One region of the Aequorivita sp. 609 genome, then DNA from elsewhere that is predicted to be linked to it. Evidence: riboswitches for the same ligand, from Rfam matches in the RefSeq annotation. Region 1 holds a riboswitch; the other holds the start of a gene.
The links. Region 1 has a riboswitch for S-adenosylmethionine ahead of H4O20_RS11985 (O-acetylhomoserine aminocarboxypropyltransferase/cysteine synthase family protein). Riboswitches for the same ligand answer to the same signal wherever they lie in the genome.
Positions count from the first base shown of each region.

Region 2: linked by a shared signal. The riboswitch ahead of H4O20_RS02450 (hypothetical protein) and the one ahead of H4O20_RS11985 (O-acetylhomoserine aminocarboxypropyltransferase/cysteine synthase family protein) in region 1 are both predicted to bind S-adenosylmethionine.

Region 1 is NZ_JACJVM010000035.1:43,309-58,552, forward strand. Features, by position in the region: partial or broken gene H4O20_RS11975 (aspartate kinase) at 20-1,099, opposite strand; gene H4O20_RS11980 (alpha/beta fold hydrolase) at 1,194-2,168, opposite strand; gene H4O20_RS11985 (O-acetylhomoserine aminocarboxypropyltransferase/cysteine synthase family protein) at 2,198-3,493, opposite strand; SAM riboswitch class I at 3,610-3,728, opposite strand; gene metK (methionine adenosyltransferase) at 4,086-5,342, shown strand; gene H4O20_RS11995 (M20/M25/M40 family metallo-hydrolase) at 5,495-7,039, opposite strand; gene H4O20_RS12000 (response regulator transcription factor) at 7,186-7,833, opposite strand; gene H4O20_RS12005 (tetratricopeptide repeat-containing sensor histidine kinase) at 7,915-9,816, opposite strand; gene H4O20_RS12010 (hypothetical protein) at 9,813-10,067, opposite strand; gene H4O20_RS12015 (PQQ-binding-like beta-propeller repeat protein) at 10,233-12,101, opposite strand; gene H4O20_RS12020 (hypothetical protein) at 12,295-12,819, opposite strand; gene H4O20_RS12025 (GSCFA domain-containing protein) at 12,953-13,948, opposite strand; gene alaS (alanine--tRNA ligase) at 14,034-15,244, opposite strand, start outside.
Region 2 is NZ_JACJVM010000004.1:64,167-79,410, reverse strand. Features, by position in the region: gene H4O20_RS02470 (helix-turn-helix domain-containing protein) at 1-1,656, shown strand, start outside; gene H4O20_RS02465 (ZIP family metal transporter) at 1,663-2,331, opposite strand; gene H4O20_RS02460 (bifunctional 2-polyprenyl-6-hydroxyphenol methylase/3-demethylubiquinol 3-O-methyltransferase UbiG) at 2,331-3,062, opposite strand; gene H4O20_RS02455 (class I SAM-dependent RNA methyltransferase) at 3,121-4,278, shown strand; SAM-I-IV-variant riboswitch at 4,662-4,757, shown strand; gene H4O20_RS02450 (hypothetical protein) at 4,809-5,456, shown strand; gene H4O20_RS02445 (hypothetical protein) at 5,559-5,927, shown strand; gene H4O20_RS02440 (hypothetical protein) at 5,938-6,714, shown strand; gene H4O20_RS02435 (Sir2 family NAD-dependent protein deacetylase) at 6,727-7,413, shown strand; RNA gene ssrA (transfer-messenger RNA) at 7,794-8,192, opposite strand; gene H4O20_RS02425 (NAD(P)-dependent oxidoreductase) at 8,364-9,572, shown strand; gene H4O20_RS02420 (SDR family oxidoreductase) at 9,607-10,404, shown strand; gene H4O20_RS02415 (hypothetical protein) at 10,428-12,398, opposite strand; gene H4O20_RS02410 (DUF3857 domain-containing protein) at 12,424-14,343, opposite strand; gene kdsA (3-deoxy-8-phosphooctulonate synthase) at 15,195-15,244, opposite strand, start outside.

The DNA of each region.
Region 1 (15,244 bases):
CTTATGTCTTACGTCTTTTTCAATCTTTATCACTTATTCTCAAAATATCTCCAAAAACACCACGAGCAGTAACAGCTGCACCAGCTCCGGCGCCTTGAATTACAATTGGATTATCACCGTAACTCTCTGTGTATATTTCAAAAATTGAATCGCTTCCTTTTAAAGCACCTAACATGCTATTTTTAGAAACACTTACTAAACTTACATTTAAAAGAGCTCCCGTTTCCTTAGACAAATCGCCGTGCAAATCTGCTACATATCGAAAAACAAAGTCCTTTGGCTGGTTTTTCTTTTTAATTTGAAACGGAACATCCAACTCTTTCAATCTTCCCAAAAACTCTTCTTTTGAAACGTTCCGTAAATCCTTAGGAATTAAATTCTGAATTGTAATATCTTTCAATTCATTGTGCAAATCCAATTCACGCGCCAAGATAAGCAATTTCCTTCCAACGTCATTACCACAAAGGTCTTCCCTCGGGTCAGGCTCAGTATATCCTTTATCAATTGCCGATCTTAAAACTGAACTAAAAGTTCTATCAGACTCTGAAAACGTGTTGAATATATAACTTAAGGAACCAGAAAACACACCTCGAATACGAGTGATATTTTCTCCTGAAAGATGTAATAGTTTAATGGTATCTATCAATGGAAGTCCAGCTCCAACATTTGTTTCATATAAATAATGACGCTTTTTTGCAGTTAACTTTTTTCGAAGTTTTTGGTAAAACTTCAAGTTTAAAGTATTGGCAATCTTATTTGAAGATACCAAGTGAAAACCATTTTCAACAAAGGTTTCATAATTATGCACAAATTCAGCATCAGCCGTGTTATCAACTAAAATCAGATTTTGAAGATTGTGGTTTTTTGCAAAGGAAGTAACATCCTCTACGCAAAATTTTTGTCCAAATTCCTGTTTTTCTTCCAACCAGTTTTCATTTAAACCCTTTTGCTTAATCAAAACTGTTTTTGAATTTGCAACTGCGAAAATATTCAAATCTAAATCGCGCCTTCTAGATATTTCTTCCTTAGAGGATATAATTTGGTCTATTAAATGGCGACCAACATTGCCATGTCCGAAAATGGCAATATTTATTTTCTTCTTTTTTATATTATTTAAATCTATAAGGTTCGACACCTCGTTATCTAATACTTGAGTGCTCATAAATTTTTGTTTTATTAATTTCTTGCTTGTTTTACAGCAAGGCTTCTGAATTAAAGATGGGGTTCAGAATTTCCGCCAATTGTTCGTATTCTATTAAAAAAGCATCGTGTCCGTGAATAGAATTTATTTCAGAAAAATGCACTTTACTTTTTTTAGTTTTTAATAAAGAATACGTCTGTTTTATTTCTTCATTTAAATAAAATCCGTCGCTATCTATTCCAACCAAATGAATATCTCCTTCAATTGTTGAAGCTAATTGTAAAAACTCATCTTCAGATTGTAAACCGCCAGTCATCAATAAATGATTCATCAACTTATAGGCATGTAAATGAAAGCGGTTTTGCAACGTATTACCGTGATGAAGCAACCAACTTTCTACATTATACAATGAAGCAATTTCATTTAAACTTCTATTAAATTTTTGTTTAAGAGACTGTGGAGTTCTGTAAAATGTCATCGCGTGAATGCGTGCATCGTGAACAGGATTTTCTGAATTATTTAATAGTTGCTTTTGCACTCTGCATTGTGCAATTACCCAATCGGTAGCTTTCCAATCGGTAGCAATAGGGATTAACTTCTGAAATAATGCAGGTTTTAAAACTGCCATTTGCCATAAAATACTTCCTCCTAACGAACCTCCGATTCCAGCAAATACTGATGAAATTTTAAGTTGTTCTAATCCGTTTATAAACCAATTAGCAACATCGTAGTTTGTGATGACTTCATAATTTTTAATGAGATAACCGTCGTATCCATTCCCTGGAATATTGAATGAAAGAATGGTGTATTTATTAGTATTTATACATTTTTCAGGACCAATTAAAGCTTTCCACCAACCGTTTTCACCACATACATTACTGTTTCCTGTTAGCGCGTGAGTTACCAAAACAATTGGAGCTGAGCCTAATTCCCTCCCAAAAACCTCATAGGTTAAGGGAAGGTTCTTTAAGCACAAACCGCTTTGTGTGGTGTATTCTTTTATTTTTAGCTGTGTGATTTGAGACATTATCTTAGCTGTAAGAAGATTATTTTTATTTAAACCAATTGCTCTTTAAAAACTTCCTGAAACGCTTGTTCTAAATCAGCTTTTAAATCTTCTATATTTTCCAATCCCACGGAAAGTCTGATTAAATCTTGAGACACCCCAGATGAGGCTTGGTCTACTTCATTTAGTTGTTGGTGAGTGGTACTTGCAGGATGTATAATTAAAGATTTTGTATCGCCAATATTTGCTAAAAGTGAAAAAACTTTTACGCTATCAACTACTTTTTTAGCACTTTCATATCCGCCTTCTACACCAAAAGTTACAAGTCCGCTTTGCCCTTCTGGAAGATACCTTTGAGCTAAATTATAATACTTATTATCTTCCAAACCTGGGTAATTTACCCAAGCTACTTCCTTTCTATTTTGTAACCATTTCGCAAAATTCAGTGCATTTTCACTGTGTTTTTTTATTCTGATTTCTAAGGTTTCTAATCCTTGTAAAATTTGAAAAGCGCTAAACGGACTTAAAGCTGCACCAAAATCGCGAAGACCTTCCAGGCGAACCTTGGCAATAAAAGCAGCTTCTTTTAAAACATCAGCGTAAATCAATCCGTGGTATCCTGCAGATGGCTCAGTAAATTCAGGGAATTTACCATTGGTCCAATCAAAATTCCCAGCGTCGATTATAACCCCTCCGAGAGTTGTCCCGTTTCCGTTTATGTATTTTGTAAGTGAATGGATTACAATGTTTGCTCCGTATTCAATAGGTCGCAATAAGGCTGGGGAAGCAACGGTATTATCAACAATCAACGGGATTTTATTCTCTTTTGCTTCAGCGGCAATAGCTTCTATATCAAGAACATCTAATTTGGGATTTCCAATCGATTCGATAAATATAACTCTCGTATTTTCCTTAACGGCATTTCCAAAATTTTCAGGATTAGAAGCATCTACAAAAGTTGTTGTAATGCCTAACCGCGTTAAAGTAACATTCAGCAAGTTGAAAGTTCCGCCATACAAACTGCTAGATGCTACTATATGATCGCCAGCACGAAGCAGCGTCAACAATGCTGTTGATACAGCAGCTGCACCAGAAGCTGTTGTAACTGCACCAATACCGCCTTCCAAAGCTGCTAATCGTTTTTCCAATACATCGCAAGTTGGGTTGTTAAGACGAGAATAAATATATCCTGCATCGGAGAGATTAAAAAGATTCGCCGCATGGTCTGTATCTCTAAAAACGTAGCTGGAAGTTTGGTAAATTGGGACTGCTCTAGTTCCACCATTTGCGGTTACGTCGTGTCCTGCGTGCAACAAATTTGTTGCGAAATTGTGTTTTGTACTCATTTTTCTAATTTTTTGAGTTAATAAATAGATTAAACCAATCCCGAAATAAATTCGGGACAATAGAAAAATGTTAAAAAGAATAAATGAAAAGCAGCTTCAGAAAAGAAACTGACTTGTCGTTATCTATCATCAATCCTAATAATTCAGGATAGTTGTAGAATGTAGCACCTTCATTCCGGAGAAAGGGTTGCTAAGGCGTCATAGGGTCTATTCCCTCGGCCTTTCTTGATAACATTTCAATAAAAGTTTGAACTTTGTGTGTGCAAATATAGGGTCGGAAAAAATTAATAACCTAATTTTTTGTCAAAAATTTTTAAAACAAATCTTCAGTTCATTTTAATTCTATACTTTTGCAGCAGATAATTTAAGAGGAAAGATTTGACTGATTGCAACCTCCCTAAAAAATGCTAAAGGCAGTGAGAACTTCCCAAGGTCGCGACCCGTCAAATCTTTTTTTAAATAAATGACTTAAGACTATAAAATATAGGACTTTAGGCTATTCACATAAATGTATGTCATAAGCCATTAGGCAAGTCTTAAAACATTTTATTCTAGGTCGTTTTTAATGTTTTTTAAAAATTTAATACAGATTATGGCTTATTTATTTACATCAGAAAGCGTTTCTGAAGGACATCCAGACAAAGTTGCAGATCAAATTAGTGATGCGCTTTTAGATAATTTTTTAGCTTTCGACCCAGAAAGTAAAGTTGCTTGTGAAACCTTAGTTACCACCGGTCAGGTTGTTCTTGCTGGAGAAGTAAAAAGCAATACTTATCTAGATGTACAAACGATTGCCCGTGATGTAATTAATAAAATTGGTTACACTAAAGGCGCGTATCAATTTAGTGGGGATTCATGTGGGGTAATTTCATTAATTCACGAACAATCTCAAGATATTAACCAAGGTGTAGATCGCGAAAATAAAGAGGAACAAGGTGCTGGAGACCAAGGAATGATGTTTGGCTATGCTACCAAAGAAACAGAGAATTATATGCCTTTGGCATTGGATATCTCACACAAAATAATGTATGAATTGGCAGCGCTTAGAAGAGAAGAGGACGAAATAAAGTATTTGCGTCCCGATTCAAAAAGCCAGGTTACAATTGAATACAGCGATGACAATATTCCACAAAAAATTGTTACAATTGTTGTTTCTACACAGCACGACGACTTTGATGAGGACGACAAGGTTATGCTTAAAAAAATTGAAAATGACGTAAAGAAAATTCTTATTCCTCGCGTTAAGAAGCAATTCCCTGAGCACGTTCAAAAATTATTTAACGATGATATTACTTATCATATTAATCCAACTGGAAAATTCGTGATTGGTGGACCACACGGAGATACAGGCTTAACAGGAAGAAAAATAATCGTTGATACTTACGGTGGAAAAGGTGCTCACGGTGGTGGTGCTTTTAGCGGAAAAGACCCAAGTAAAGTTGATAGAAGTGCAGCTTATGCGGCTAGACATATTGCTAAAAACCTTGTTGCTGCAGGTGTAGCTGATGAGATTTTGGTACAGGTAAGTTATGCTATTGGTGTAGTAGAACCTACTTCAATTTTAGTAAACACTTACAACTCTAAAAACGTAAATCTTACTGATGGTGAGATTGCTAAAGAAGTGGCAAAGATTTTTGACATGCGCCCAGCTGCAATTGAAAAAAGATTAAAACTTAGAGAGCCTATTTATTCTGAAACGGCTGCTTATGGACATATGGGAAGAACTCCTCAAACCATCACTAAAACTTTTGAAAGCCCGTACAACGGAAAAGTAGAAAAAGAAGTTGAGCTTTTCACTTGGGAAAAATTGGAATATGTCGATAAAGTAAAAAAAGCTTTTAACATTTAACAAAGTCAGGTTGAGCTCTTCGACTTGGCTCAGGATAAACTAAAGTCGAAACCTATTACATTTATAGTTCTCAATTCTATAAAAATAAAAAAATCCCAAATTCCAATTGAATACTTTGGAATATGGGATTTTTTACTTGGTGCATTTAAGGTTTACATTCCTCCTTTTCTTTCTGGAGTTCTTGGCGTAGGCCACTTTTGTTGCTCGCCAGTTCGTTTATTAATTGGAAGGTTTATTTGCTCTCTAGAGGTAAACTCTGGATCTTCCGAAGCTTTATAAGCCATGATTGCAGCTAGAATAGCATTGTGTTGCACATCGTCAAAAACAATTTTATCGTAGGTATCTAAGTTGGTGTGCCAAGTATAGTTCCAATAACTCCAGCTTAAAGAGCTCAAATTAAAAGCAGGTGCACCCGCAGCTACAAAACTAGCATTGTCTGAACCTCCACTTGACGGCCATCCTGGAAAAGTTGTTTCAATATGCTTGCTAATAGTGTCTGGTACTGCAGCTAACCAACGGGAAATATAATCGTAAGAGTGTAAGAATCCTGCTCCGTTAATTTTAACAGCTCTCCCTGTACCGTTATCTTGATTAAAAGCTGCTTGCATATTTTTTACGATTTCTGGATTATCAGCAACAAAGGCAGAAGATCCGTTTAGTCCTTGCTCTTCACTTCCCCAATGCCCAGCTAGAATTGTGCGTTTAGGATTTGGGTACACTTTTTTCAAAATACGCATTGCTTCCATCATTACAAGAGTTCCAGTACCGTTGTCTGTAGCACCTGTTCCTCCATCCCACGAATCAAAATGAGCAGAAAGAATTACATATTCGTCGGGTTTTTCAGTTCCTTTAATTTCAGCAATAGTGTTGAAAGCAGGAGCTACACCTAAGTCTTTAGATTGTGCTATTATATTTATTTTAGGTTTATCACCATGCTCAACCATTCTATATAACATAGTGTAATCCTCCAATTGAATATCTACAGTTGGTATTTTCTTAGTACGCGCCGCAAAAATTTTGTTAGCGCCAAAACCTTTAGACCAATAGCTATCTATAATTCCAGCTGCACCTGCATCTTCTAATGCAGAAATAATACTTCTTCGGTTGTAGCCAGTTCTACTAATATTTTCATTCCAAGCCTTAGTTTGAGCTTCTCTTTCATTTTTCATTTTTTCAAAAGACTCTGGAGTTGCCCATTCTTCCCAGTTGTAATCAGGTCTTCCTGTGCTCTGTTTCATTGCAATCATCACAAACTTACCTTTTGCATTAGGAAGCCATTTTTGAAATGATATAGAATCTTTTACTTCTGGAAGAATAATACATTCAGCAGTAACACCTTTTTTTGATGTTCCAGGATTCCAAGCTAATTGAGTTCCGTTTAAAGATTGTACTCTAGGGTGAACCATATCTATATGAGTAATACCTCGCTCCCAAGCTTTCCATTCACCATACTGTTGATTCTCGGCAGATATTCCCCAAGATTTGTACTTTGCAACCGCCCAATCGTGTGCTTTTTGCATTTGTGGGGTTCCCACCAATCGCGGACCAATGTCGTCCATTAATTCGTGACCAAGAGTTTCTAGTTGTGAGTTTTCGTAAGCCTCCTTTAAAATGTTATCAATTACAGGATCTTTCTCTTGTGCAGAGATTGTAAAGCTTGCCGACATTAAAAAGGCAAGTGTCAATAGTTTTTTCATAATGAAGGGTTTGTGTTCGGTATCAAATTTTAAATGTAAAAGCTAAAACTACAATATATTTTATATTAAGAAAAGTTTTACAAACAAACCACAGAAATAGAAAATGCCCGATTCTAAGTATTAAATGATAGGGAAGGTCTAAAGTATTAAATAATATTGTGGTTTCTCGCTTTTTGGACAGCTTCAATCTTACTGTGTACCTGAAGTTTTTTGTAGATATTTTCAATATGTTTTCGCACAGTGCTAGGCGATAAAAAAAGATGCTCTGCAATTACAGTATAAGTCAAACCCTTACTTAATTGATCTAAAACCTCAACCTCACGAGCGGACAAGGAGATTTGTTCTTTATCTCTTAGGTTTTGAATATCGATAGGATTTCGAAGTAGTTTTAGAGTTTTCATAGCTATAGAAGGAGTCATAGCTGCACCTCCATTTAGTGTTTCAAAAATACCTTCGTATAAATCTTTGGGGTTAATTTCTTTCAGCAAATATCCATCGGCACCTGCTTTTATAGCGTTGAAAATATGTTCGTCATTGTCAAAGGCAGTTAGCATAATTATTTTGATATGCGGATATTTCTGCTTTACCATTTGGGTGGTCTCTATACCGTTTAAAACAGGCATTTCAATATCCATCAATATTAAATCGAGATTGTGGTTTTCCTGTAGTTTTGTAAGCAGCTCACTGCCATTTAACGAGGTGTGAATCACCGAAACATCTTCAAAAAAAGATAATTTTTCCTTTATGGCATGAATAAGGAAGGAGTTATCGTCAACAATAGCGAGTTTCAACATTATATTTTCGGTTAGTCGTTTAAAGATAATGAATTTAGCTCAAAAAAGACAACCGTAAAATAGGGCATTTGCCGTATTAATTTATCCTTCTGTAAATGGTTTTGCCAACCTCAGCAAAATAGAAGTTCCATTTTTAGAGGTTTGAACTTCAAGTGTACCATCAATCTCCCGGGCGCGTTTTTTCATATTATTAAGGCCGTTGCCCATATCGATTGTCTCGAGATTAAATCCTTTGCCGTTATCGGCAATCTCAATTTGGTACTGCTCACCTTCTTTTGAAATATTTACCTCGATTTCGTCGGCAAGGGCATATTTCAATGAATTGTTTACCGCCTCTTGAATGATTCTGTAAATATTCATTCCTTCAACAGACGAGAACACATGTGTTTCGTCAACACTTTCTTCAATGTTAAATGAGAACTCGGTATTTTCCGATGCATTTTTTGCTTGCTCAATAAAGTTTGCTATTCGCGCTTGTAAATCCTCAAAAGTTATTCTCTCTTTGTTCATCGCCCAAATGGTATCGCGGAGTTCATAAATGGTCTGGGAGGTAAAGACGCTAATAGCGCTAAGTTTGTTGCCAAGTTTTTCACCAATATCTGTAAAGCCGAATTTTAGGTTGTCAATACTAGATATGATGAAAGTGAGCTGTGCTCCAATATTGTCGTGAAGGTCTCGAGAAATACGCAAACGCTGTTCTTGCAGTTTATTCTGGGTTTCAATTTTTGCCAAAGCCGTTTTTAACTCACTTTCCTTTTGAAGTTGGTGGTTTTTAAGTTTCTGCTGATTATAGAGTAAATAGCCCAGCAGCCCGAGAACCAAAGCTAGGCCGAGACTGCCGAAAATAAAAGTATTTTTTCGGCGTACCTCCATTTCCTTTTCTGCTAGTTGGGCACGTTGTTGTAGAATTTCATTTTGCTTTTTTTCGGTATCATATTTTACCTCCATTTCTTGCAACGTCTCCATATTGGATTTACTTAAAACACTATCCTTAAAGGCTACATATTTTTTATAATATTCAAAGGATGGTCCAATTTCTTTTTTAGCTGCATAGTAATCTGAATAATTTAGCAGGGACATCTCAATGTCCTCGGCGGTTTGACTTTGTCTCGCGAATTGATAGGCCGAATCCAAATAAACATCAATCTCGTTCAATTCATTTTTGTCAAGCAAAACTTGAACAATATTGTTATAACTAGCACTTACTCCCGAAAAATTACCGATGGATTTTTCAATCATTGCAGATTTTTTAAAGTAATGCACCGCAGAATCTATCCTTCCAAGGTAATAATAGGCACCCCCAATATTGTTGACCGATTCAGCCATTCCTTTTTTATCATCCAAGGATTTCTCAATCGCAAAAGATTGTTTAAAATATAAAAGCGCCTCTTCGAATCGACCTTCAGATGCATGGATAATCGCTATATTGTTTTTAGCTTCTGAAATACCTTTTTTGTCAGCAATTTTTTTGAAAAATATAAGCGCTTTTTCGTGATACTCTACGGCTTTTTCATTCATTTGTAACATGCTATAGACCATCCCTATATTATTATTCACCGTGGCCTGCTCTTTTTCTAAGCCCATCTTTTCGTATATCCTATCGGCATAAATATAGTTTTCAAGAGCGTCTTCGTAATTGCCCAGTTTTCTATTTATTACCCCTAAGTTGTTTTGTGCCGAAGCTCTCACGAGAGAATCTGGACTGGCTTCGAAAGCCTCTTTAGACAATGACATCGCTAGTTCCAAGGCCCCCAAATCTCGCTGTACAATTCCTAGATTATTTTTAGTTTTTGCTATTTCAGGAATATACATACCATCTTGGGCTAATCGTAATGCTTGATTTAAAATCTTTACAGCTTCCTGAGGGGATTGTTTATAGATTGAGATAGCATAATCGTTAAGACTATCGATTTTTTTTGGTTGCGCAAATAAGTTAGCTTCAATAAGTATTAAACCAACGAAGCAAAATAAAAATCTAATCATATTTTTAAAGTTATTTCGGGCTGAATAATTAAAGCCTGCTCTAAATTATGAATTAAAAAATTATAATTATCCAATTTTTTTGCCCGAAGATCAATCTGGCTACTATGTAGCTCAATAGCTATATTTATTTTCTCCTTAATTTGTGAATGTATTTGCATAGCCATTTTGCGAACAATATAGTGCCACCATAACATTCCTGAAATAATTAGGGTAAGAATGGCAATAAAAAGAATTGTAAAATCTATTTCCATAGGATTTTTAATAAATAAAGATAAATCTTCTTTTGAATCAAACGTATAGGGCATCCGCCTTATTTGCCATGTTCAAAATAATTTAACCCCATGGATTCCCATGGGGTTTCAAAACCTTGAACGCTCCTCACCTCGTCCGTGGTTAAAAAAAGTTTTTGATTCCGTTTACTTTTTAAGATCGTATGCGAAAATTGAATTATTATCTGCTTTATAATACAGCAAACCACCTATTTCATCCACTATATATTCCGGTTGCTTATCCTTTAATACAATTTCTTTTTCTTTAGCACCAGTATCTCTACTAACTTTCACCAAGCCAACACCATCGTCAAGTTTAGTAAGTATAAATTGGTCGTTTCTAGTTGCGGCGGTAGCTTTAAACCGTTTCAACATTTCTGCAACCGAAGCGCCACTTGCAGCAGCCATTCCTCCTGCCAATCTTGCATCGCTTTCAGATTCTTCATCATATCCTGCAAGCTTGTTCTGCATGGACGAATTTGCAGCAGCTACAGCCGTCGTAGCCGTAGCTACGGCTGCAACCCCAGCTAAAACTGCACCCATAGCACTTTTACCAGGTGCGCGATAATATTCGTGCCATTGCTTTTCGCCAACCCAATCTATTAATTGCATATTTTGATCGCTGGTTAATAAAATACCGCCATCACGAATCTCAACGTGTGAAGGATCTTCCTTACCTTCAAAATTAGTTTCGGCTAAAATGCTAACATCACCAGAGGTTGCATCTACAGCGTACAAAGTTTCATCTGCGCTAATTAAATAGCGGTTGTTCCTTTTGTCGAGAGTTGAACTTACCGCTCCTGCTCTTTTATATTTAAGCGGTTTTTGCCAAACCTGCTCACCATTTTCCAGATTTACAATATTAGCGTCTTCCGAAGTAATATAGATCAATCCCTGTGGGGTATGCGCCATAGTTAAAATATTTTCTCCCGTCTTTAATGGTTTTTTAAAAAGCGTTTGTCCATCAAATGAAATCTTATTGATACCCCCTTGGTAAATTCCGAAGAGAATACCGTCTTCCATTACATAAAAGTGCTGTACATAGCCTTTAGTTTTGGGTGCTTTATCCCAAAGATCTTCCCCATTTGCAGCACTTAAAAATGCAATATTGGATTCGTTTTTCGTTGCAAATATGCTGTTATTCCCCCCGTCACTTTGATTGCTAACTACTGCTATTCCGTTTGGTAGGATTTCAAAATTTACTACTTGTCCCTTTACCTTATGATCATCCTTCCAAAGTTCTGTTCCATTTACACCTACCTTATGAATTCGGGTGTTTTTACCCTGATTTACACTTTCGAATGCATAAATTTCGTTCTCATTAGCATCAGCTACCATCCAATTTATATCCTTCATATCATTTTGCCAAAGAGTTTCACCTGTCTGTGCTTTTTTTGCCAATAATCCTTTAGTTGTTGGAACAATAAGGTAATCTTTCAACAATAAAACAGATCCGCTCGGTTGCATTCCTGCACCCACAGAAACTTTTCCAGGTTCACCGAGATTAAAACGATAATCCTCCTTTCCACTATTTAAATCATAAACAGCCACAGCAGTTGCATATTTTTCATCTGCTCGGCGTTGCCCTGTAACCACTAATTTGTTCTGTGGCATTTTCACTTCACAACTATAAGCAACTTTCCAACCATTACTTTCGGTATTAAAAAGTACTTGTCCAGACATATAATCGATAACAGATTTTTTTGCAGTTAAATTAGCGAACCCACCTTGCGCAACTACAACGTATGGCGCAGTTGGCACAAAAGTAAGTTCCTCGGGTTTTACGCGTCCGTATTCGGTAAAATTAAACAACAGTTGGTTGCTACCTGGCTTAATCCCCACTAAACCATTATTAGTAGCAACAACCATTGTTCCACCTTGAGTTAATATCATATCATTTATCTTGGCACCTGTATCATATCTAAAATCAGGTTGCTCAGCCCTTTGCGCAATACCAGTGTTTAACGTTAGGAACAAAATGGCATAAAGCATGTAAAATTTTCTTGAGGTCTTCATAATATTTTGGTTATTAGTTTATTATTCAAATATGATCATGTCTGAGGGTAAAATCAATAAGGCAATTGACGTATTCCTAAGTAAGAAATAATTATAGAGTAGGTTTATCCAGCGCAAGTAGTTTAATAAAAAAACCGAATACAAAACCTGCGTCTTGAAATCGGTTTAATCTGATAATAAGCTTTATAACACCCTAATTTACGGACATTTCAATGTTGAACTCGCCCTCTGTAACAGAAACAGATTGCGATAGATTATCTAAATTGTAGGCTGTGAAACTAAAGGTCCCCTTAGCAATGTTATTTTCAAAACTTGAAACTTTAATTTCGCCATTTGTAGGCTGCCCGTTACCAGTAGTATAAATGACAACCGTATTAGGGTCTGGGTTACTTGGGTCTGGCAAATAACTATACGTACCTATATTGGTAAAATTTAGATCGTAAGTTCCCACCCCATCAAAAGTTGTGATTACCATTTGTAAATTTTCCGAATCGGAAGTTCCTGCACTAATAGCAAAAACCTTAGTTGGACCAGATTGAGTAATCTCTCCGACAACAGTTCCGTTTAAGGAGTTAAAAGAATCTCCATCTACTTTGGCTTTAAAAGTTCCTGTTCCACCCGTTGGGTCTTGCCCCCCATCGTCGTCCTTGCTGCAAGAAGTTAAACTTATTGCTAGCACTGACATTAAGACTAAAAAAATCTTGTTGAATGTTTTCATAATTTTTGGTTTTAATTTCCAATTTGGAAGTTTAATTATTATAAAAACAAAATTGCATCTAAAAGAAACTCATATCAATAAGGCAATTGACGTATAATGAGATTTTGAATTAAGACGCGAGATAGTAGAATTTTTAAAAATGGATGTGAGGAAATAGCTCTTTAACTGAAGAAATTTTCTGTTTGAGCTTTTCCAAAAATTGAAGATGCTCCTCACTTTCAGCGTTGAAAGGTTTGTGTAGTAGTCCACTTTGTATCACTGCTATTTCCCTTTGCAAGGATTGTGTTTCTGAAGAAATCCAAACTTTTGAAAATTTCTGCCAAATAATTTCAATGGCGGTTTTATTAGGGTGAAGCATATCTTCCGCATAAAACCTGTAGTCACGGAGTTCATCCAACATAATTTCGAAAGATGGAAAGTAGAATCTTCTCGACTCCGTTCGAGGTGACAAGGATTGGTGGATTGCGGAAATTAAATGTGCTTTGCTAATCGTGTTTTCAACAAAACCATCTTTTACATGCCTTACTGGAGAAACAGTAAACAACACGATGGTCTTGGGATTTACTTCCGAGATCTTATTTAGTATATTTTGAATACTTCCTGTTGTCTCTTCAACTGAAAGAAGTTCTTTTTTAAAATTTTTCTGTGGAAGTTTATGGCAGTTGGCTACAATTTCATGTTTAGCAACCGCATCTGAATCTGGGTTAATATTGGAGGACCAATCTCCCACATACTTATAAACCCAAGACGTACCTAAAGTGATAATAATATGGGTTGAATTTAAAACCGCGCTTCTTAAGTTCTGAAGCGCTGCATTAAGACTCTTCAAATACTCATCTTTACTTAGTGAATTCAATTCTGAATGCGCTTCAAAACATTTCCAAATGCCATTGTGGTGAAAAATATCTTCTTCTGAAAAAAGATTGTTTTCAATGGCACGCCTCACCAATTTCTCAAGTGAAACAACATTGAATATTATCCCAAATGGATTTTGAATATTTTGAAATTTAAAATAGTCGAACTTCGCCCCAATGTTTTCCGAAAAACAACTTCCTAACAGAAGAATTTTTGAAGAATAATCTATCTGATTTTCTTCAGGCGATAAGGGGATTTCGGTTTGAAGTTTCATGATATTTTAAAAACTTCTCCGCATACCTTGCGCCTTTGCAGTATAAAATTTACTGCAGAGACGCAGAGCACACAAAGTGATTATATTAATTCAGATAATCTATAGCTTTTTCTAAAGCCTCATCAATTCCGGCTGGATTTTTACCCCCTGCAGTTGCAAAGAATGCTTGACCACCCCCACCTCCTTGGATAAATTTTCCAAGCTCGCGCACAATCTTACCAGCATTCAAATCTTTTTCTGCAGCTAGTTCCTTTGAAATATAACAAGCTAGCAAGGCTTTACCGTCATTTTCTGCACCAAATACTAAAAATAAATTTTCAGACTCTCCGCCCATTTCAAAAGCCAAATCTTTCATTCCGCCTGCATCCAAATCTATCTTTTTCGCAAGGAAGTTGATGCCGTTTACTTCTTTTATTTCAGATTTTAAATCGCCTTTTAAATTCTTTGCCTTGTCTTTCAACAACTGCTGAATCTGTTTTTGCAGATTGCTGTTTTCTTCTTGTAAGTTTTCTACAGCCTTCACCGGATCTTTAGCGTTGTTCAGCGCTTTTTGAAGTGATGCGAACGATTCACTTCTATCAATAAAATATTGTTTTGCAGCATCGCCAGTAATAGCTTCTATCCTTCTAATTCCAGATGCAACAGCCCCTTCTGAAGTAATAATAAAGTGCCAAATATCGTTGGTGTTGCCAACGTGAGTTCCTCCACAAAGCTCCATCGATTTTCCAAACTTAATTGCGCGAACAGCATCGCCGTATTTCTCTCCAAAAAGTGCGATTGCACCTTCGTCTATAGCTTGTTGGTAAGGAATATTTCTTCTTTCTTCTAAAGCAATTCCTTCGCGAATTCTAGCATTCACAAAGTCTTCTACTTGCTTTAACTCTTCATCTGTCACCTTTGCGAAATGTGAGAAGTCAAATCGCAAGTTTCGGCTGTGAACCATACTCCCTTTTTGAGCGATATGGTCGCCTAATATATTTCTTAAGCCTTGATGAAGTAAGTGTGTTGCTGTGTGGTTGGAAGCAGTTCTAAAGCGTTGTTTCTCATCCACAACAGCCAAAAATGGATCTTCTATGTTACGCGGTAGTGTTTTTGAGAAATGTATAATTAAATTGTTCTCCTTTTTCGTATCAACAATATAAGTTACACCACCATCTGCAGCTTCTAAATATCCTTTATCACCCACTTGACCTCCACCTTCAGGATAAAATGGTGTTAGGTTGAAAACAAGCTGATACATTTCACCATCTTTCTTGCTTTCTACTTTGCGATATTTCGTAATTCTAACTCGAGTTT
Region 2 (15,244 bases), on a different contig from region 1:
GAAGAAAAGTTTCCCGAATATACCTATCCTACCCATTTAGAGCTGAAGCTAAAGGTTGGGGCGCAAGTTATGTTCGTTAAAAACGACAGCTCTCCGGAAAAGCGTTATTTCAATGGAAAGATTGGTACTGTGGTCGATTTAGACGAAGATGAAGTACTAGTGCGATGCCCCGGGGATGAATTTGATATTGTTACTAGCCCAGAAATATGGAAGAATATTCAATACTCCATAAATCCAGAGACAAAGGAAATAATGGAAGATGAAATTGGTTCATTTACACAAATTCCGCTGCGTTTGGCTTGGGCTATAACTATTCATAAAAGTCAGGGACTCACTTTTGAAAAAGTAATTATCGATGCCCAAGAAGCATTCGCACACGGACAAACCTATGTAGCTTTAAGCCGGTGCAAAACTTTGGAAGGAATCGTTTTAACCGGTCCGTTCTCTCGAAAAAGCATTATCAACAATCTGGAAGTTGCTTCCTTTAGTAAAAATGCCGAAGAGAACCAGCCAGATGCTTCTATTTTAGAAACTTCGCAGATAGCGTATCAACTTAACTTGATTAACGACATTTTCAATTTGCATGGTTTTTTAAATCCGGTTAGTAGAGTTATAGATATCTACTTTAAAAATAAAGGCAGCATCAATGGAAATTTACTCGAACAATTAACCATTTTAAAAGAAAAAGGTGTGACCGAACTTTTAAAGGTTAATACAAACTTCCAAATTCATTTAAAAAACTTAAGTGAACACGAGGCTCCAGAAAGTAATGTTCAGCTACAGGAACGCTTTAAAAAGGCTGTTTTTTATTTTGAAAAGCACTTGCAAGATTTTGTTATACGACCTTTAGCCGATTTAAATTTTACCACAGATAACAAAGCAATTAATGAAGATATTACAAATCAGCTTAATAATTTGGAAGAATTGATAGCTGTAAAACAGTATTGCTTTAAAGGTTTAAAAGATGGTTTCAATACTTCAAAATACCTCGATTTGCGGGCTAAAGCCGCACTACAGGAAGTAGAAAAACCAAAACGCAAAAAATCCGACTTTAACGCTTCAACTGAAAATAATAAATTATTTGAATTACTGCGAGAACTCCGCACCATGTTTTCGGAAGAAGAAGCTATTCCACCCTATCAAGTTTTTACCCAAAAAGCGCTTTATGAAATGTGCGAAGTATTTCCCACAAACGTGAATCAACTGCGACAAATATCCGACATTGGAAAAGTTAGACTTAAAAAATACGGTGCGGCAATCCTGGAAGTAATTAATAATTACTGCGAAGAAAACTCAATAGAGCCAAAAAATGAAATCAAATTGGTTCCTAAAAAAAGTAAAACACAACAAATCTCTTTCAACTTATTCAAATCGGGAATGAGCATTGCCGAAATTGCTAAAGAACGAGGTTTTACCGTAGGAACTATTGAAAGGCATCTCAGCACTTTTCTTGCTACGGGTGAAATTAGAATCACCGAATTAATGCCTGTGGAAAAGTACCTCGAACTCAAAAAAATAATGGAAACCGAAGACTACAAGGGTTTTGGCGATTTAAAAAGCAAAATTGATGATAAATTCACTTATAGCGACTTACGAATGGTTGCCAATGCACTTCAACTCGAGATAGGCACGGAAACCTCAAGCCAATACTTCTAAAGTAAATTAAATAAAATAAGCAATGATTACAGCTAGGATAACTGCTGTCATTTTAGAAAGATTGAATTTATGGTTTTTAGAGCTTTCAAAAAGTATTGTTGTTGAAACGTGTAAAAAGATCCCTATCACAATCGCTGTGATTGGTGTTTCGTATTGATGGAAGAAGTCGTAATGAGTCGAGAGATAGTTCCCTAGAGGCGTCATTAAGGCAAAAAAGAATAGGAATAACAATGTAGTCGTTCTTTTATACCCAGCGGTTATAAAAAAGAAGGATAGAATGATGGCAACAGGCACCTTATGAATAATAATAGCCGTTAATAAATTGTTTTCTTCAGAAATTGGAAAACCTTCCATAAAGGCATGTATGCCTAAACTAATAAAAAGGACCCAAGGAAAATGTTTGTTTTCTGAATGAAGATGAATGTGTCCGTGTTCTGCACCTTTAGAGAAGAACTCTAGAAATAGCTGCAAGAGTATTCCGAGCATTATATATACTCCAATACTTTTAGAATGGTCTTCAAATACGTGTGGTAACAATTCAAAAACTGTTATAGATAAAAGAAATCCACCGCTAAAAGCTAGAAAAACTTCCATATTGCGCATTTCCTTTTTCTTTAAGAAAAGTGCGACTATGTAACCTATTACTACGGCTAAAAAAAGTAAAATATAATTCATTAGTTAAAAATCAGGATTAATCTTTCTGAGGTGTTTTCATCAAATTTATTGAGTTTGTAATCTCCAAAAACTGCTTTTAACGTTACTCCTGCCTTCTCAAAGTAGTCTTGAAAGTCTTCTAATCTTAATGCTTTTACTCTTTCAGTAAAATAATAGTCATCTCCTTCATCATTGAATCGGATATTTTTTATGATATAACCATCTTCAACATATTTTTCAATATCAAATAAAATTCCACCAATTTCTTTTTTTTCTGAAGGAACTAATTTTTTTATAGCTAAATCGACGTTTAAAAAGTCTATAACCCCATATCCATTCGATTTTAATTCAGATTTTATTGCTTTAATTGTTCTTAAGTTATCTTCTTCTTTTTCAAAATAACCAAAACTTGTATAAAGATTAAATACAGCGTCAAACTTTTTGGGATATGGTAAACACATATCGTGGACTTCAAAATGGAGCCTGGGTTTTTCGTATTGTTTAGCATAAGCAATACTTTCTTCAGAAAGATCTACTCCTGTTACATTAAACCCTTGTCGATATAAATATTTTGAATGTCTGCCTTTCCCACAGGCCAGATCTAGAATACTGTCGTTCTCTTTTAATTTTAAATAATTAGTAAGCGTGTTCATAAACAACGCCGCTTCTCTGTGGTCTCTGTCTTTATAGAGAATATGGTAATATGGCGTGTTAAACCAGGAAGCGTACCAATTGTTTTTTTCTTTTTGCATAGTTATCGTTTCGCACTGCTAAAATACTGTATTTTTGCAGTAAAACTGATTATATATTATGGTAAAGAATTTTAAAATGGTAGCTAAGACCCTTTTCGGGATGGAAGAGCTACTGGCTCAGGAACTTCGTCAATTAGGAGCGTCTTCTATTGAATTAGGAACCCGACATGTTTCCTTTGAAGGAGACACTGGCTTTATGTATAAGGCAAACTTATGCTGCCGTACTGCAATTAAAATTCTGAAGCCAATTACAGCCTTTAATATTTTCACAGAAGAAGATTTATACAAAAAAGTTTATGAGATGCCATGGGAAAACTATATGGACGTAAAAGGTTCGTTAGCAGTTAATGCTACTGTTTTTTCAGATGTATTTACACATTCTCAATATATCGCTTTAAAGACCAAAGATGCTATTGTAGATCGTTTTCGAGATAGGGAAGGTGTTAGGCCAGATGTAGATTTAGACCACCCTACCTTACGAATAAATGTACATATTGATCGTAATATCTGTACTATCTCATTAGACAGTTCTGGAGAGTCATTACACAAACGTGGTTATAAAGTAGAAAGTACCCTTGCTCCAATAAATGAAGTTTTAGCTGCAGGTATTTTAATGCTATCTGGTTGGCAAGGGCAGTGTGACTTTTTAGATCCAATGTGTGGGAGTGGAACTATGTTGACTGAAGCTGCAATGATAGCATGTAATATTCCACCTAATCTAAATCGTGAGGAATTTGGTTTTGAAACTTGGCCAGACTTTGATGTAGATTTATATGAGAAAATAGAAGAAGCAGCTCTTAAAAAAGTTCGTGATTTCCCTCATAAAATTTATGGTTTCGATTCTGATCCTGTTGCTGTTCATAAATCTAAGGAGAATATAAAAAGTGCAAATCTTCAAGAATTTATTGAGGTAAGACAACAAGATTTTTTTGAAAGTGAAAAACAGGGAGAAAAGTCGTTGTATATGGTTTTCAACCCGCCTTATGATGAAAGAATATCTGTGAATGATGTTCAGGAGTTTTATAGCTCTATCGGGAATACATTAAAACGTGGCTATCCTGGAACTCAGGCTTGGATGATTACTTCAAATATGGAAGCGCTTAAGTTTGTTGGACTTCGTCCTTCGAGAAAAATTAAGTTGTTCAACGGGAAATTAGAATCCAAACTTGTGCGTTATGAAATGTATGAAGGAAGTAGAAAAGCTTCTAAGCAGTAATTTTTTAGATCAATTTCTTTTTCAGGAAAATCTGACGTCATAAAAATTTAGTTTATTTCTAAGATATCGACTCGGTGATTATTAGAGAAATCGGTTATTGGCTTAGGAATAAGTTGATGATTGGAGTTTCTATTGAATACATTTTGCGACTCACTTCTTTGTTGTAATTGAAAAGTGATTTTTTACTTTACAAGATACTTTATTATATCTGCAACGGCACTTCAAACTGGCTCAACTATTATCTTGGGTTTTGAGTATATAATAAAACACAAAAAATTTATATACGCCGCTATAGCTATGTGTATTATATGAAACTGGTTTCATTGTCTATTGATAAAATCATAATTTATTCTTGTCTTATTTAAAAATAAATTGTATTTATGCAGTATCATTACGAGTTTCTTAATTGAAACAGCAACCTGCCCAAACAGGCGAAGGTGCTAAAACGATGAGCCGGTCCAGGAAAAATATGTTATCCTACACATTTCATTTGTTTTTTGTAATGGTTTAATTTTTTAATTAAATCTATTATGGAACATCTTTTATCAAGCAGAAGAGAGAGAGAACTGAATATCTCAAACTTCTTAGAAGTTTTTGAAAACTTGTCTGATGAAGAACTCATAGACAATTACAAAAGTGCGCATACAGCCAATATTGAGGGCGTACATTTACAAGCTTTACGTTTAATAGCTATTCGTAAAGCAATTATTAGGAGGTTTAATAAAACTCCAAATGATTTCAAAGACACTATTTTAAACATTAATGAAGGCTCTGGAATTCCAAATTTAAGCCTAGAAATAGAAGACCCAAAAATTCAAATCGCCAAGGAGATAAAGAAAAAATTTGCTACACAAACAGATACGGAATCTCAGGTAATTATTCATATCGATTTAGGTCCATATCGCGATGTTCAAAGATTGCGAATTTGGAATAACACTTACCTAAAATGCCATCAGACTGCAAGGAAGTCTAAAATGCTTTTTAGTGAAAATATCGCAGTATATCCTAACTGGTGCTTTGTTAAGCCTGGGACAATTTTCTCGTTCACTTTAATCTTCGAAAATCTTCCTAAAGACTGTCTCGCTTTTGATTTAATTGAAGATATACCAGAAATGGGTGGTTTCTTTTTCAAAGGAATAAGGAGGAACAATTCGAACGTTTATCATTTACGGATGTAGGAAAGTTTAAACGATATATAGCAACCTTAAAAAATACAAGAATTATTAAGGTGAAAGATTACCACCAACTATCACCTCCACAACTTATAATTAATAAATAATATGAATCCCACTAATGTCAATTTAAGCAATTCAAAAATCTCACAACCAATTGATGTGATTTTCTCTTCTATAGAAAAAGATTTTATTGATGTATCAGAAATCATTACACAAGATAGATTTCCTTATTTGTTATGTTTACCTGCTGAGAATGTCGTGGCTTTATTAGATTTCACCAATGTATCACCCTATGAGATTTGGTATTTTGATGAAGAATTTAAATTCTCTGGAAAAGGATTTAGTTTGATTTCGAGTAAAGGTTCTTTTAGAATTCAAACACTTGCTAAGTATATTGTATTGTGGAATAGAGAAAGCCAGTATTATAAAAAGTATGGGGCATTTAAATGTGATGAAATTTGTTTGATGGAATAAACTTGAATTTATGAGAAATAATAATAATACATTGGAAAACAGGCAAGAGTTTTTAGATAACGACCAGATGCCCATCGTCTTTTCAAGTCTAATAATAAATGTAGCCTCGGTCAACAAGAAGTTTGGAACATTGAAAGATTTTATGACAAAGTTTGATTTAAATGGACAGACTAATGGGAAACTATTAGTTGTAGCTGAGATGGTCTCTCCACCTTACAACCTTATACAAATTGTTGAAAATCGGCTTCGCCCTTTGGGTTTTGTAAATAAACGGGATTATGTATTTGCTGATGAAGAGTTAATACATGGTGCTGGAGATACATATTCACCTTACCTTAATCAGCCTCACCCTACTTGTAAAAATATTCCTTGGTTAGGCAGTTTAATAAATGCTGATGGGAACTTCGTCTGGTATAAGGAAAAGGTTGAGAAGGAGGTTCGAGAGGTTGATTTTCCAATCGTTAAATTTAATGTATGGAAAGAAATAGGTGTACAGAAGGCAGAGCAATCTGTATTAAGAAATATCAAAATGAAACATGGGGCTATTCCAGAGTCTAGATTAAAATATATGAAGAAACTGATTGAACTTGACGAAATGGGTCTTATCGAATTGTTTAATACGTACGTTGGGCGAACGCATTTCAGCATTGAAATGCAAAGCGATATAATGCTACTTCAGGATGAGCTATTAAAAAGGGATTTAGATTACAGTGCTATTTACGATGGTAAATCATTCTCGTTTGTTAAGAAGATAAAATTAGATGGGCAAAAAGTAATAACTATATAGAAAACCAAACTTATGAAGCACAAACATCACATAGTATTTTTTACCGGTGCAGGGATTAGTAAAGAAAGTGGCATTCCTACATTTAGAGACAATAACGGACTCTGGTCTAACCATAAGCTTGAAGAAGTAGCCTCTATAGAAGGGTTTAACAAAAACCCACAACTTGTATTGGATTTTTATAATGAAAGAAGAAGAGAGGTTGAAAAAGCTCAACCAAACTTAGCGCACAAATTAATTGCTGAATTAGAAGATAGGTATGAAGTGTCTGTTATTACACAAAATGTAGACAACCTACACGAAAGAGCTGGCTCTACAAATGTTTTGCATTTGCATGGTGAACTGACCAAATGTAGAAGTATTAAAGATAAAAACCATATTTACCCGTACACTAAAGATATTCAACTTGGTGATTTGGCAGCCGATGGAGGTCAATTAAGACCACATATAGTATGGTTTGGGGAAGAAGTTGCTGAAATTGAGAAAGCCATTACAATAGCTGAAACGGCAGATTTGTTTGTTATTGTTGGAACTTCAATGGTAGTGCAACCAGCGGGATCATTGTTACTGTCTGTTCCTGTAGATGCTCAAACAGTTTATATTGATATAAAGCCTGATGTGGAAAAAGGTATAAATTTATTAGTACTACAGGAGAAAGCTACAACTGGAGTAAAGTTGTTGGTTGAAGAGTATCTGCCTTAAACATTAGAACTTTTATTTTAATAGTTTTTTTATTGTGTAACCGAAAAGATTACAATAAAAAGTGTGATCTCCATAGGCACCAGTCCTGCAAATAGAAAACCACGGACTGCGTCCTTGCTTTGTAATTTTATTCCGAAATTTTGAGCGAGCTCAATTTCTCCATAAAACAACAAAACCACGCCTATCGGCGTGACTTTCTATGTGATCAGTGGAGCCGGGGAGGTTACAATAAAAAATGTGATCTCCATAGGCACCAGTCCTGCAAATAGAAAACCACGGACTGCGTCCTTGCTTTGTAATTTTATTCTGAAATTTTGAGCGAGCTCAATTTCTTCATAAAACAACAAAACCACGCCTATCGGCGTGACTTTCTAAGTGATCAGTGGAGCCGGGGAGATTCGAACTCCCGTCCAAACGTGCAACCATAATGCTTTCTACATGCTTAGTTTTCATTTAGATTTTCGTGAGATTGCCGGTCGAAAACTACCAACGCACTCCTTATCTTTACTTGAGCTTCACGATGCCATCAAAGCACTAGCATCGCTAGGTTTACTTTTACGAAGCCACTAAATCAACCGCCGTAAACCAAGGCCGTTGAGTGACTTCCTGCTTGCCCACCTTGTGGGCCGAGGCACATCCTACTATGATTCGGATTATGCAGCTAGGGCGTAGTTATTCTCGCCGTTTAAAAAGTGTGAAATATGATATTTACGAGCTATATCCCAGCGCTCGGCATGCTTACAATACAATTAGACCCGCTGTCAAAACCAGTCGGCCCCATTTATTTGTCAGTGATTTTCAGAGAATTAACAGAAATAAACAACGTTTACGCTACTTTTTCTCTATTATCTAGCTACTAACTAACGTGCAAAGATACAAGAAATCTATTACATTTGCGTTCTTATAAATTCCAATACTCATTTTTGTTCAAAAAATATACCAAAATGCCAATAACCTTTGCTATTATAAAAGAACGTAAGAATCCGCCAGACCGTCGCGTAGTTTTTTCACCAGAAAAATGTCAAGAAGTCATAAAAAAGTTTCCCGATGCACGAATTATCGTGGAATCTTCAGATGTTCGTATTTTTTCTGATGAGGCCTACCGCAATGCAGGATTTGAAGTTCTAGAGGATGTGTCAGAGGCAGATGTAATGTTGGGTGTAAAGGAAGTTCCCGTAGAGGCATTAATTCCTAATAAAAAATATTTCTACTTCAGTCATACTATTAAAAAGCAGCCGTATAATCGTAAGCTATTAAAGGCTATGTTGGAGAAAAATATAGAAATGTTCGATCATGAAACTATAGTAAATAAATCTAATAAGCGATTAATTGGATTTGGTTATTACGCTGGACTAGTTGGTGCTTATAATGGTATTAGAGGCTTAGGTTTACGCGATAATTTATACGATTTACCTAAAGTTGAAAACCTGCCAGATTTAAAAGCTGTAAAAGCAGAATTGGATAAAATTACCATCCCGAATATGAAAATTGTTCTTTCAGGAACAGGTAAAGTAACTAAAGGAGCAAAAAGAGTTTTAGACCATTTAAAAATTCGTGAAGTAAGTGATGAAGATTACCTTACGAAAGAATTTGATGAGCCTGTTTATTGTTTGATTGATGTTTCTGAATACAATAAACGTAAAGATGGGGGTGAGTTCAATAAAAGGGAATTTTATAAAGATCCTTCAGGTTATGAAAGTGATTTTATGAAATATGCAAAAGTGAGCGATATGTTTATTTCTGGACACTTCTATGGAAATAATGCTCCATATCTTTTTACTAGAGAAGATGCTAGAAACCCTGAATTTAAAATCAACTTTGTCGCTGATGTTTCTTGTGACATCGATGGTCCTGTTGCCTGTACAATTCGAGCTTCTACAATCGCAGACCCTTTTTATGGATATGACCCTATAACCGAAAGTGAAACTAAATTAGGCGCTCCTGGATCTATAGCTGTAATGGCTGTAGATAACTTACCTTGCGAATTACCTAAAAATGCAAGTGAAGGTTTTGGCGAAATGTTTTTTGAACACGTAATACCAGCGTTTTTTAATAACGATAAGGATGGTATTTTGAAACGTTCGCAAATGACAACCGGCGACGGAAAACTTACTTCAAATTTTGAGTACCTAAAAGATTATGTAAATGGTGTTGAGTAGATACTCATTTACATAATTGCAAAAAAAATTCTAAATTATTGAACGAGATAAAAAAATAGGAATTGTAACAGGAGCTGCTTCTGGCTTGGGATACGAACTTGCTTTATTATTAGCAAAGGATGGGTATGATTTAATTTTAGCAGATATTGATGCTGACAAACTGCAACAAGCTAAAGAAAATCTCGCAAGTCAATACGCTTCAGAAATTCAACTTATTGTAAAGGACTTGAGTAAGAGTAATGTTGCAGAACAAATTTTTGAAGCTACTCAAGGCAAACCTATAGACGTATTAATCAATAATGCAGGTTTTGGAATATTTGGAACTTTCAGCAATACCGATTGGCAGCGTGAAATGGATATGCTAAACCTTCACGTGATGACTACAACACATTTAACCAAGTTAGTTTTAAAAGGAATGCTTGAAAGAGGTGAGGGGAAAATTTTAAACATGTCCTCTCTTGCAGCATTTCAGCCTGGGCCTTTAATGTCTTTGTATTATGCATCAAAAGCGTATATACTTTCCTTTTCAGAAGCTATTGCCAATGAGCTAAAGGGTTCAGGGGTTACGGTTACTTGTTTATGTCCTGGACAAACCAATACATCATTTCAACAAGTAGTTTCAAATGGTGCAGATGTATCGAATAATAAAATTAAATTTAATATTGGATGTCCTAAAGAGGTAGCTAAATATGGTTATGAAGCAATGCTCAAGGGAAAAGTTGTGGCAGTTCCAGGTAAAATTAATAGGTTTCTATCTAGACTTCCTCGCTTTCTACCGAGACGTACTTCAACAGCAATAATTCGTAAAATACAAGAAAAAAATCGGGATTAATAGTGGTTTATTACTATTGAAAGTTAAATTCTTTTTAAGTGAATAGGCTCTTCGTTTTGAACTTTAATTAGTTCAGTAAAAAATTCTTGTAGTGATTTATAAGCTTCTGGAGCAAAACTTGGATTGTTCAGCTTTACGCTAAGTCTGATATTTATTTTACTCCCTGAAACATCGTAAACCACTGAAAACTCGCCATCATTTTCTGGAAGTTTTAAAATCTTATTGGCAGGAACTTTTTCAATTTTATACTGATCGTTGACATCTATAGCTATTAAGTAATTGTTCATTACGGGAAAACCAAAATCTATAGGGAAAATTCTTTCTCTTTTCACAAAAGGATTTTCACCAAAATATGTTTCCATTAAAAACGGATATAGAAAAAGATTATCTGCTATTGGCTGTTCGTGAAGCGCTAATTTAAAGGTCTCTTTATACGGCTTGTCTAAGTCTTTTTCATTTTCAATTTTAAGATCTGAAATTTCCAAGCTTTCATTTCTACTTTGTTTCTTTCTGTCGATTATATCTTTTCTGTAATCGTTGTACTCTTTTCGCTCTACAACCGATACATATCCTGTAGAGACTTGACTTGCTTTCCCGGTGAATAATCCAGATTCGTCTGCAGTAAGTTGCATATTTACATAATGCAGGTTTTTGTTAAAAGGAATGATTTTTTCCCAATAACTACCTTTGTTAAAGTCCATTAAACGCCCTTCTGTGCTAAGAGCGCGGAAGGGTAAGACGCCAAAGGGTGTGAATTTGTCTGTCGCATCTAGAAAGTACTTGTTATCTTGAATTTCTAAGACTACAATTGCATAAATAAAATCGGCAATTACAGGGTATTGCTTTGTAGGGAGGGCGTAATCTCGTGTAGAAATAAGCATTGTATTTACATTCAGACCTGCTGCATCAAGTGCGTTGTATAGAGCGAAATTAATCTCATGACTGTTTCCAGATTTTTCATTAAAAGCATCTTTAACGCGCACTTCTTCCGAATACCCATATCGCCCATTCCAATTCATATTGCTTTGAATGTAGTAGTAAATGTCTTTTGCCTTTTCCACCTTATCTTGCTTTGAAAATAGGGAAGCTGGAAGTTCATTTTTAAAAAACTTGGAATGCTTAAGTTGTCGTCCGTAATCTTTATCATATTGAAAATGTTTATCTACATCTTTCCATTCATTGGTATATCGGTGAACTGTTCGGTTAAAGTCTACAAATTCAATAAGCTCATATTTCATGCTAGCTAAATAGTTGTCGGGAGAAAGCATAAACTTCTCCTCTTTTACGGCTGGTACATTTATCATAGCGTAAGTCGCTTTTTCACAATCGGCGTGAACATCAAAGCCTTCAATAGAGAAGCAGGCTTTAGATTTAATTGCGTCATTAATATATAAAGGTAGATTTCCGTAAAGCGTTCTATTGTATTTAAAATTACCAGGAATGTCGGTATACAGTTCTACATATAATTTTGGAAGTGGTCCTTGAAATTTCCAACCTCGAATATTTGAAAAGTAAGTAGATTCTACTCGGTAGGTATATTCTAAAATACTACCGTTCTGTATGTTTGGGAAAGTAAATTTTTTAATCGACCATTTGGGGGTTTCATCTGTAGTAAAAATATCCTTATCACTTACAAATGTTTTTACAGCACCATTATGGGTTATCGCGGTAATCTTAGTGACCTTCTCACTGTTATTCTTTTTGTTGTAAAATGGTATTCTTACTGTCGCTTGATCGAATTTACTAATGTCAAACACTTTTGTTTTTACGTGAACCTCTTTAATTAGTTTCACCTGATTATCCACTAGTTCTACATAATTCTTAGCGCTTTCAAAAAGAACAACTCCAGCTGCTTCAGGATCTTGATGGTACGAGTTTATTTCGAAGTCTTCGGAAGTAGGTTCGCCAAATACCGCAGTTTTTCGTGTTTGTGAAAATGTAAAAGTGAAAACAAATAAAAATAAAATTAGGATACTGTGTTTGAAGTAAGGCATATTGGTATTATAAGGAATGGTTGGATTATATTTTTTTTAAAATTATGGGTTCATCTTTAAGCATGGTAACCATAGTGCCAAAAAATTCTTTGAGGGCTGGGTATGCTTCGGGAGCATAACGATATGAATTTAATTTCATATTAAAACGAATATTCACTTTGTTGCCATCAGCTATATAGGTTACAGAACATTCGCCATCGTCACCTTGAAGTTTTATGCTTCTACTAGAAGGGAGGTGTTCTACCTGATATTCTTCACCTAAATCTATAGAAACCAGATAGGTATTGGTAAATGGAAATCCAAAGTCTATAGGATAATTTCGCTTATCTAAATTAAATGGGTTTTTAGAAATATAGGTTTTATTGAAAAAAGGATGAAGTATTACTTTGTCGCCTACTATTTCAGCTTCAACAGTTACCTCATAGTTCTCTTTAAGCGGTTTCTCAATATTATTAAGCTCCTCTATTTGAAAGTTTTCAACCTCAATCCCAGCTCTTTTATTTTCTTGATTTTTTATGTATTGTTGAAGAGTTACTTCTTCAATAGCATTTCGTTTTTCAAATCCTATATAGCCATAATTAGCCTGATTTACTACTCCTTTAAAATGTCCGTTGCTCTCGGCCGAAATTTTTGAATGTGCAAATAGAATGTTTTTATTATAAGGTTTTATAGGCATCCAATAACTGCCTTTGTTAAAGTCCATTACCCGACCGTCAATGTTAAGAGCGCGAAATGGAATTATACCGAAAGGTGCTTGCTTATTGGTAGCGTCTAATAATATAAACTCATCGTTTATCATTAGTACCGATATTACATAGTTAAAATTTGAAAGTATCGGATAAACTTTTGTGGGTAAGCCATTTTTACGTGTAGACAATAACACAGGTTTAGCTTTAAGACCTGCGGCTTCGAGAGCATTAACTAAAGATAAATTTATAGCAGATACACTTCCTAATTTATCTTTGAAAGCTTCTTTTACGTTTACATTATAGTTAAAGTACTGTCCATTCCAAGTGTATTCATTTTGAATAAAACTATATACAGCTTTAGCCCGTTCTAGTTCGTTTTCAATATTTAAAATATCTTTTGGTAATTTTCTTCTAAAATAGTTTTTTTGAACAAGTTGATCACCAAAATCCTCGTCCTCTTTAAATAGCTTATCTATATCATTCCAATTTCGGGTAAAAACTTGTTTTTTCCATTCAACATTAAAACTCTTAAATGATACTGGTTCATAAACTATTCTTGAAACGTAATTTTTTTTTCCAAGCATATATTCTTCTTCGCTAAAAGAGGGAACATTCTCCATTGAGAATAAGTGAACTTCAGAATCAACTCTTTTATCATTTGGAAGCTTAAAACCATTCTCTTTGAGGGCCGTGTTGTTAATTACTAATTGCTGATCACCATATAATATACGGTTATACTTAAAATTGACAGGCATTACTGTTTGAAACAAACTATAAATTGTAGGTAGTTCATGTTGAAACTCCCACCCATCTAGGTCATAAAAAAACGGAGTTAATTTTGTGTATTTGTATTCTAAAATACTTCCATCTTGAACATTTGGAAAGGTGAATTTTAATGATTTTCTAGTATTAGACTCCTCTACAGTAAAGAATGCACTTTCGGGAACATGGCTTTGGTCGGTGCCATTGTGAGTTATAGCTTCATATTCTAATACTTCTTCTTTATACCTGCCATTTCCTTCATAATAAGAAATAGTTACATCTGTATAATTAAACTTTTTAGCATTTAAAACTTTAATCTTTCTATAAACTTCTTTAACAAGATAAATACCAATTCCAACAGACTTAGCGTAATAGTTTCCCGATTCATATAAAATCACACCTGGAGAATCAGGTTCAGGATTATATTTATTTATTGCAAAATCATGACTAGTGGGTTCTCCAAATTTTTTGTAACGTGGACTTTGAGCATGCAAGGAATAAAAGCTTAGAAGTAAAACTAGAAAAAAGACCCTTTCAGAATTCATAAAACTAATAACAGATATCCTTCGCAAAATAAAATATTTATTACCGCTAAAAAACTTTTTCAGTGGTTTTAAGGGAAAAAGGTACTATCCAAAAAAATATTTTACTCTAACAATTAAATCTCTAAAAGTGTTTTAGACAAAGTAATACGTAGTTTTAAGCTTCTTAAGATTAATGGCTTATGTTCCTTTTTGTTTATTTAGTATAAAAAATTCTCATTTTTTTAAAAATAGGGGGATTTCCCCCTTGTAAGATGATTACAAATGAAGCACCTTTGTACCACTAGACATTAATTGGGGAGTTAATATGTAGTATTCTAAAAAAAGGTTGTCTTTAATAGACAGCCTTTTTTATTTTAAAAACTTCGCGTTTGATTTTAAAGGAATGTTTTGTTGCTCAATGAAAGTAGGTCAGGAACAATAATATTCGAGTGAATCGACCAAATATCTTTCTTCTTGTTTATATCGACCGAGTGAAGCAGGGACCTCTTTGTATATTTTTTCATTAAAATATTGAAAATCAGGGGTTAATTGGAAATTTAGGGGGATTTACCTCTTGTTTTGTATGTGTAATTAAACTGATATTTGAATACTTATTTAATTGGGGAGTTATTAAGTATCATATCTAAATTCTTATAGCTTAATTGTTACGTAGAATTGGATATAAAATGTAAGAGTCTTTTTTATAAAGATTTTTAGCCAAAAGTGCCCTACCAATTTGAGGAGATGGTAGGGCGCTTTATTTTATTTATAAATTATATATAGCTTCTGCAGCTAATCCTTATTCTTAAATAGGATTACAGTTATAGTTGGTTAATTGTTTTTCTAATCGCTACAAGATCTGATAGTAATT